Regions from separate parts of the Methylibium petroleiphilum PM1 genome, predicted to be linked through region 2. Evidence: riboswitches for the same ligand, from Rfam matches in the RefSeq annotation. Region 2 holds a riboswitch; the other holds the start of a gene.
What was found. Region 2 has a riboswitch for cobalamin ahead of MPE_RS21820 (cobyrinic acid a,c-diamide synthase CobB). Riboswitches for the same ligand answer to the same signal wherever they lie in the genome.
Positions count from the first base shown of each region.

Region 1: linked by a shared signal. The riboswitch ahead of MPE_RS11655 (TonB-dependent receptor) and the one ahead of MPE_RS21820 (cobyrinic acid a,c-diamide synthase CobB) in region 2 are both predicted to bind cobalamin.

Region 1 is NC_008825.1:2,473,440-2,477,684, forward strand. Features, by position in the region: gene MPE_RS11655 (TonB-dependent receptor) at 1-1,969, opposite strand, end outside; cobalamin riboswitch at 2,040-2,286, opposite strand; gene MPE_RS11660 (hypothetical protein) at 2,335-2,571, shown strand; gene MPE_RS11665 (cell division protein ZapA) at 2,568-2,894, shown strand; RNA gene ssrS (6S RNA) at 2,932-3,113, shown strand; gene MPE_RS11670 (EVE domain-containing protein) at 3,147-3,611, shown strand; gene MPE_RS11675 (sulfite exporter TauE/SafE family protein) at 3,611-4,245, shown strand, end outside.
Region 2 is NC_008826.1:417,897-422,141, reverse strand. Features, by position in the region: gene cobM (precorrin-4 C(11)-methyltransferase) at 1-317, opposite strand, end outside; gene MPE_RS21820 (cobyrinic acid a,c-diamide synthase CobB) at 314-1,642, opposite strand; cobalamin riboswitch at 1,723-1,957, opposite strand; gene MPE_RS21810 (hypothetical protein) at 2,791-3,297, shown strand; gene MPE_RS23625 (AraC family transcriptional regulator) at 3,311-3,475, shown strand; gene MPE_RS21805 (EamA family transporter) at 3,515-4,245, opposite strand, start outside.

The sequences.
Region 1 (4,245 bases), on a different replicon from region 2:
TGCGACCCGCCTCCGGGTAGATCGAGGTCGTTTCGCCGCCGGCCGTGCACCCGAAGGCCTGCGTGTAGTACTTGCGGTCCGTCAAGTTGACCACGCCGAGCGCGAACTCCGCCTGCGTCCAGCGATAGGCGTAGCGCAGGTCGGCGGTGGTGCGACCCGGGATGCTGCAGACGTTGGCGAAGTCCGGGCTCTGCGAGGACACGTAGTTCACGATCGCATCGAGCTTGTGCGCCGGCGCGGGCGTCCAGTCGGCCCGAAGGGACAGCGTGCGCTCGGGTGTCAGCGGCACATCCTGGCCGTCGTAGGCGCCCTCGGTGAAACGGGCCCGCCGCAGCGCGCCGTTGACGCGCAGGTTCAGCGCCTCGGTCAGCGCCTGCGCCAGTTCGAGCTCGACACCCTGCCGGCGCGTCGGGTCGAAGTTGACGTTGGCGCCGAACGGCCCGAACGGTCCGACGCCGCTGGGATCGAAGCCGATCTCGTTCTTCAGCGAGCTGCGGTAGACGCGCAGCTCGGCGCTGCGGCCGGCAGCACGCCAGCGCACGCCCAGTTCGGTGTCGCGTGAAGTCTGCGGCCGCAGCGGCACGGCCGGATTGGTGAAGCTGAACTCGTCGACGTTGGCGAGGCGGAAGCTGCGGCCGACCCGGCCGTAGACCGCGCTGTTCTCGGACAGCGGCTGCAGCACGCCCAGTTCCCAGGCGCGCTGGCGGTCGTCGATGCGGTCGACCGTGCTGCTGACCGCCTTCTCGATGCGCTCGGTGCGCACGCCGGCGCTCAGGCGGGTGCCGCCGCTCAGCGTGAGGTCGTCCTTCAGGTAGTAGCCGGTCGAGGACTGCTCGCCCACCGAGCCGATGGCGCCCAGCACCGTGCGTTCCCATTCGTTGCGATCCACGCCGAACACCACCGCGTTGACGACCGACGCGAACTGCGTGCGGTTGCGCACCCGCAGCGAGTAGTTCTTCGCGTCGACGTCGTAGTCGTAGGCGAAGGCCCCATTGCGGCTGCGCAGCTCCTTGTCACGCCAGCCGGCGTCAAGGCCGAGTTGCCAGTCGCCGCCGAGATCGGCCTCGGCGAACACGCCACTGCGCGTGTTGCGGATATCGGCGTGGTCGTTCGGCGCAGTGGTCTGGCTCGGGTCGGCGGCGTACTGCGCCGCAGTCAGCGCGCCGGGCAGCCCGGTGTCGAGGTCGTCGTAGGCATGCCGCAGGCCGACGCGCAGCCAGTCGTTGCGCCACTGGCCGGTGAGCGATGCGCCCTCCGTCTCCGAACGGAAGTTGTCGCGATGGTTGTCGGTCGTGCGGCGGTTGGCGGCCGCATCCAGCGAGAAGCCGCCGGCCTCGAGCGTGGCGTCGGCGCGCAGGTCGCGCAGGCGATCGCTGCCGGCGGCGGCGTACACGCTGGCCCGGTTGCTGCGAGCTGTTCCGTGACCCGCCTTGGTGGTGACGATGATCACGCCGCCCGTGGCGCCCTCACCGTACAGCACGGTGCCGCTGCCGCGCAGCACCTCGATGCGCTCGACCGAATTGATCGGGATGCCGGCCAGCCGCGTGCCGCCGAGGTCGCCCTCGTTGATGCGGATGCCGTCGAGGATCACGACCTGGTTGTTGTCGGACGTGGTGCCGAAGCCGCGCAGGTCGAGGGCGTAGTCGCCACCGCCGTAGAGGTCGAGCCGACCGGGCACGCCGAGCAGCTTCATCACGGCCTCGTTCACCGTGGACACGCCCGAGTCGGCGATGTCCTGGGCGGTCAGCACGCTGACACCGTACGGCAGCGTCGCCGAGTCCTCGACGAAGCGGCTGGCCGTGACCAGCACCGGAGGCAGCTTGCCTGCCTCGGTGACGGGCGCGGATTGCGCGCTCGCGATGCCGCTGGCGAAGCCCAGCAGCGACAGCATCAACAACGGCGCATGCGGCAGCGCCCCGAGGCGAACAGGAATGCGAGGCGCGGTGGCCTCGAAGGGAGTGGCAATCATGGAATGACCAACGATGAAAACGTGCGCGCCAGCTTCCCCGCGGGCGCTCACCTCATGACGCGCCGCTTGCGCAGCACGCCTCCCGTTGGCCGGTATCCGGGCTGGCGGAACGACCCTCGCGACCTTCCCAGAGCCGGAGACTCCAGTGGCATGTGCGCGAGAGCGGAAGTGTGAACGCAGGCGTTCTGGCTTCGTCCGCTGACCGTTGCGGGGGCAGCGCAGGCTGAAGGAGCACCCGGTGGGTCCCCCTCCTCTGCTTCCCGTTTAACTGCGCCGGCGTGAACGCCGGCACGAGCACCAACAGCCCGCAGTGTAAGCGCGGCCCGGGCCGCCCCCTACAATCGTCGCGTGCAGTGAGGAGAGGCATGGCGACGATCGAAGAACTGGCCGAGCGCGTGGAGCGGTTGCTGCTGAGGCACCAGGAACTGCAGCGCACGCACGCGCTGACCCTGGAGCAGCTGGCCGGCGTCAATGCCGAACGCGACTCGCTGCGCTCCCGCCTCGCCGCCGCCCGCCAGCGCGTCGAGGCCCTGCTGGATCGCCTGCCGGCCAGCGAACCGGTCGCCGAGGCCGGCCCGGAGACCGGAAAGACCGCCGAATGAAGCAGCTCGAAGTCACCATCATGGGCCAGAGCTACATCCTCGGCTGCCCCGACGGCGGCGAACGGGCCCTGCTCGAGGCCGTGGGCAACGTGGACCAGGAGATGTGCGCGATCCGCGACGCCGGCAAGGTGCGCGCCCGCGAGCGCATCGCGGTGCTCGCCGCGCTCAACCTCGCCTACCAGCTGGCCGAGCGGCCGCTGGCGGCGGCGACACCGGCGCGCAGCGCCGGGCAGGCCGCGCCGGACCCCGCACACGGCATCGACATCGAGGCCCTGATCGGGCGCATCGACGAGACCCTCGGGCGCGACGGTCAATTGCTCTGAAACGCCGGTTCGTCAGCGCTGGCGGCGTACACTGATCTCGTCCGTCGCGTTCGCGGGAGTTTTATATTTCCTTGAACCGATGCTCATATGAGCCCGGGCTTGGAACATTGCGAAGCGGGCGTGATCGTCTCGCGTCAGATGAACCCGAAGCTTCGCTGACCTCGCCCACCTGAACTCCCCTGGGTTCAGGAATGCGACTCCCGGTTCGCGGCGGACACCTTTCCCCGTTGCCCTTCCCGACCTGCTGCCGCCATGGCGTACTGGCTGATGAAGTCCGAGCCCGACGAGTGCTCGATCGACGACCTGGCGCGCGCGCCGGGCCGCAAGCTGCCGTGGACCGGCGTGCGCAACTACCAGGCGCGCAACTTCATGCGCGACGATTTCCGGCCTGGCGACGGCGTGCTGTTCTATCACTCGTCGTGCCCGCAGCCGGGCATCGCCGGGCTGGCCGAGGTGGCTTCCGTCGCGCACACCGACGCGACCCAGTTCGACCCGGCGAGCCCCTACCACGACCCCGCCTCGAAGCCCGAGGCACCGCGCTGGTTCGGCGTGGACGTGAAGCTGGTGCGCAAGACGCCGCTGCTGTCGCTGGCCGCGATGCGCGCGGCACCCTCGCTCGCGACGATGCGCGTGCTGCAGCGGGGCAACCGCCTGTCCATCACGCCCGTCACGACGGCCGAGTGGCGCGCGGTGCTCGCGCTGCTGCCGCCGGCCTGATGCTGCTCGCCTGGCCGCTGGTCGTCGAGCTGCTGCTGCTGGGCGCGGGCGCCGGCTTCCTGGCCGGCCTGCTGGGCGTCGGCGGCGGCATGGTGCTGGTGCCCTTCATCACGCTGCTGCTGACGCTGAAAGGCTTTCCGTCCGACCTGATCGTGAAGGTCGCGATCGCGACCTCGCTCGCGACGATCTGCTTCACCTCGCTGTCTTCGGTGCGAGCCCATCATGCGCGCGGCGCCGTGCGCTGGGACATCGTGCGCCGCCTCGCACCTGGGATCGTGCTGGGCTCGCTGCTGGGGGCGCAGGTCGCGAAGGCGCTGCCCTCGGCGCTGCTGGCCGGGCTGTTTGCGCTGTTCGTCGGCTTCTCGGCGACGCAGATGCTGCGCGGCGGCAAGCCCACGCCGGCCCGGCAGTTGCCACCCGCGCCCGGACTGTTCGGCGTCGGCGGCGTGATCGGCGCCGTGTCGGCGCTGGTCGGTGCCGGTGGCGCCTTCATGTCGGTGCCGTTCATGACCTGGTGCAACGTGCCGATCCACAACGCCGTGGCGACCTCGGCCGCACTGGGCGTGCCGATCGCGCTGGCCGGCACCGCCGGCTACATCGCCGCTGGCTGGAACCTCCATGGGCTGCCGCCCGG
Region 2 (4,245 bases):
GGCACGCCGACCGCGTCCAGTGGCTGCACCACCTCGATCAAGGTGCCGTAGAGCGCGGGGTCGCCGGTCTGCAGGCGCACCACTGTCTGGTGTGCTGCCGCTCGGGCGATCAGCCAGGCCGCGATCTGCTCCAACGTCATGCCCTTGCTGTCGGCGATCTCGCAGCCGGCGGGCGCCCAGCGCGTGGCCGCCTCGTTGACCAGCGAGCCGGCGAACAGGATGGCCCCGGCGCGTGCAATCAGGTCGCGGCCCTTGACCGTGATGAGATCCGGGTCCCCTGGGCCGGCACCGACGAACCACACCGTACCGGGGCTCATCGGGCGCCTCCATCGGGAGCGAACAGGCGCGCCACCGCGCGCGGGTTCGACGGGAAGTAGGCGTGGAAGTACGAGGCCGTCAGCCGCCCGCTGCGGTACACCGCTTCTCCGCGCCGCCCCGCGCGGGCCGGTGTGGTGGAGCACAAGGGCGCGAGCGGAGTCTGCAGGCGCGAGTAGTGGAAGCTGTGACCTCGCAGCGTGCCCTCGGGCACCGTCGCTTCGTGCAAACCGATGTTGGCGAGTCGCGCTTGCATCACCGCTTCGCCCTGCAGCAGGCCGGCCATCACGGCGCGCCGGCCCTGCGCGTCGGTGAGCGCATCCAGCAGGAACAGCAGTCCACCGCATTCGGCCAAGAGCGGCCGGCTAGCGGCATGGTGCTCGCGCAGCGCCTGGTGCAGCAGCCGGTTCGCGCTCAGCGTGTCCAGGTGCAATTCGGGGTAGCCGCCGGGCAGCCAGACCGCGTCGCAGGGGGGCAAGGCCGCGTCATTCAGCGGCGAGAAAAAACACAACTCGGCACCCAAGGCTTCGAGCTGCGCCAGGTTGGCCGGGTAGATGAACGCGAAGGCCGCGTCGCGCGCGACCGCGATGCGCACGCCTTGCAGCGGCGAGTCCAGGCCGCGAAGGTCACTGATCTGCGGCGCTTCGAAACTCACCTCGGGCGGCAACTCGGCCGCATCCGGCCCGAGTGCGGCAGCGGCCCGGTCCAACCGCGCATCCAGGTCAGCGAGCTCTCCGGCCTGCACCAGGCCCAGGTGCCGCTCGGGCAAGGCGATCAGCTCGTCGCGCGCCAGGCTGCCCGACCAGCGCAAGCACGCGGGCAGGCTGTCGCGCAGCAGCGCGGCGTGGGACTCGCCGGCCACGCGGTTGGCCAGCACGCCGGCCAGCGTCAGCCCGTCGCGATAACGGGCGAGGCCCAGCGCCACGGCACCGAAGGTCTGCGCCATTGCACTGCCATCGATCACCGCGAGCACGGGCAGGCCGAAACGCAAGGCCAGGTCGGCGCTGGACGGTTCGCCGTCATGCAAGCCCATCACGCCTTCGACCAGGACCAGGTCCGCCCCTGACGCTGCCTCGTGCAGCAGCGCGCGGCAATGCGCCTCGCCGCCCATCCACAGGTCCAACTGGTGCACGGGCTCGCCGCTCGCACGGGCGAGCACCATCGGGTCGAGGAAGTCGGGCCCGGTCTTGAACACTCGCACGCGGCGCCCGCGCTGCCGGTGCAGACGCGCCAGGGCCGCCGTCACGCTGGTCTTGCCCTGCCCCGAAGCGGGCGCGGCAATCAGCAAGGCGGGGCAGCGCACAGGGCGCACCGCGGAAACAGGCATCGGCAAAGACTCGGACAGACCAGCCGGCCGCCTGCTTCCCCGCAGGCCGCCGTGTACAGGCACGCAGCACCTTCGGCACATGCGCACCCACCCAGTTGGCCGGTCTCCGGGCTGACGGACTTTCCCGTGTGCCCTTCCCACAGGCCAAAACCTGCAGTGGGCGACTCACACGGGTCGAGGCGCAAGCACCTCGTCCGCTTACCGTTGCGGGGGCAGCTCAGGTTGGATCTGTTCCGGCGGAACGCGTCTTCCTGATTCCCGTTTCACTGCGCCGACCGAATGGCCGACGCGAGCACCAACGTAATTTCATCGTAGCACAAGCGGATCACGCGGTGCGAGCAGCAGTCTTGTCCAACGAGGTATGAGCCTGGAGGGGTTCTGGCTGCGGCGGTTGGGCGGCTGAGGGGCAGCCGGCGCAGCGCGTCGATCATCGAAGCGATGGTGATCGACATGAACGAAGCGCAAGTGCGCACCGTGGAGCAGGTGCGGCAGGTGCTGGAGGGGACGCAGACGCTGGAGTTCCGGCGCGCCGAAGACGACACGCGGGGCGCTGCAGCTGGATCGACGCCGTACTGCGGCGCTTTGACTACCGCCAGCTGCTGCGCGAGGACCGCGCGCCGGTGTTGGCCTACTTGCAGCGCCTGAGCGGCTACAACCGTGCGCAGGTCACCCGGCTGGTCTCGCGCTGGGCTGGCGGCAAGCCGCTGGTTAAGCAGTACCGCGCCCCGGAGCAGGCTTTGCGCGGCGCTACACGAGCGCCGACGTGGCCCTGCTGGCCGAGGTGGACCGCGCCATGGGCACGCGCTGTCGGGTCCGGCCACGGCGTGCGTGCTACGCCGGCTACCGCGCCCAACGCGTGGTGCTGACCAAGACACAGCCCACCAAGGCCGCCACCGATCGTCTTCACCAACGCTCCACAGTGCCCGGACAGGCGTCCGGCACGACGACTTGCCTGGCGAAGGGTCGAAGCGACCCTGTGCCAAGCCGTGTTCGGTCGATCAGGAGAGGAGCGGCGGCGCGCGAGGCAGCGCGCGCACCCATGCGAAGAGCGTGCGCAGCGCTGCCAGGAAAGCCTACGGGACTTCGTCGCGCAGGTCGTGACCGAGCGCTGCAGAGCCCGGCGCGGACGACAGGCCCAGGGTCGGTGCGTGACTCGAACTCTGGCGGGCCCGAGCGTACACGAGGGCGACAAGCTCTGGGAGTACGCGGTGCTGGTGACCGACGTGGCCTACCCGCTGGAGTCGATCGGGCAGATCTACCGCGATCGGGCAGACGCGGGGAACGCCTTCGACGAGCTGAAGAACCAGTGGGGGCTCGGGGGCTTCACCACGCAGGACATCAACCGCTGCCAGACCGTGGCTCGGGCCTGCGCGCTGGTCTACAAGTGGTGGAGTTGGTACTGCCGGGCGGCGCACCCGACGGGCCGGCTGGAAGCCATCACCAGCCGGCCGCTGCTGCTGGCGGCGGTGGGCAAAGCGGCCAGCCATGCCAACCAGACCACGCTGTACCTGACGCCGCTGCACGGCCGGTCCCAAGTGCTCAAGCGGCTGATCACCAACATCGGCATGGCGTTGCAGCACGTCAAGGCTGCTGCGGAGCAGCTCAAGAACCTGGCCCGCTGGGGCTGCCGGCGACAGGGTAACTGCCGGATTTAGGCTGACCCTGGCGATGTCCGAACTGCGCGCCGGAGGATTGCTGAAGGGCGTGGCCGACGCGGTGGGGTATGGCAGCGCGACGGCATTGTCCAAGGCCTTCAAGCAACGCTACGGCGTGGCGCCGCGGGACTGGCGCAGGGCCGACCAGGCGGCCGACGAACTGGCGCCGGAAGGCTGAAGTCTGCCCTGGGACGCGCAGTCACCAACGAGCCCCGCCCTACAGCGTCCGCCCCACCCCGATGAACGCCAGTCCGGCGCAGACCACGCCGGCAGCCACCGCCCGCTGCTGCCACTGGACCCGCTCCTGGAACACGACCATCGACATCACGGTCGCCAGCACGATGCCGGCATTCGTGTAGGCCACGACCTCGGCGGCCGGCAGCGTTCGCATGGCGTGGATCACCAGGGCATAGGCCGTGCCCACGCACACGCTGCCCACCAGCAGCACCGATGCGCGCGGTCGGGCCTTGGGTATCCAGCGCCCCGTGCTGCGCCGAAGCCGCCAGCTCATGGCCAGCCAGGCCGCGAGGTAGCCGACGCTGAGGTAGCCGAGGATGCCACCGAAGCCGGCGATGTGCGCGGTGGCGGCCTTGTCCGAGAGCGAATACACGCTGGTCGCCAGCATGGCCAGCAAGGTCCAGGGCAGCGCCCGCCCCTCGTCGCTGCCGCGCGCCGTGCGGGCCATCAGCACCAGGCCCACAACGCTGATGGCGATGCCGATCCACGCCAGCGCCCCCAGCGACTCGCCGAAGAAGAGCAGGCTCCAGGCGGCGATCAGCAGCGGCGAGCTGCGCACCAGCGGGTACACGTAGGCCACCGGCGCGTGCTGGTAGGCCCGGTGCAGCCCGTGGAAGTACAGCACGTTGGCCGCTGCCGAGGTCAGCAGAAGGGCCAGCAGGTGGACGCTCCACTGGGCATCGATGACGAACCGGACGACGCCCCACGGCG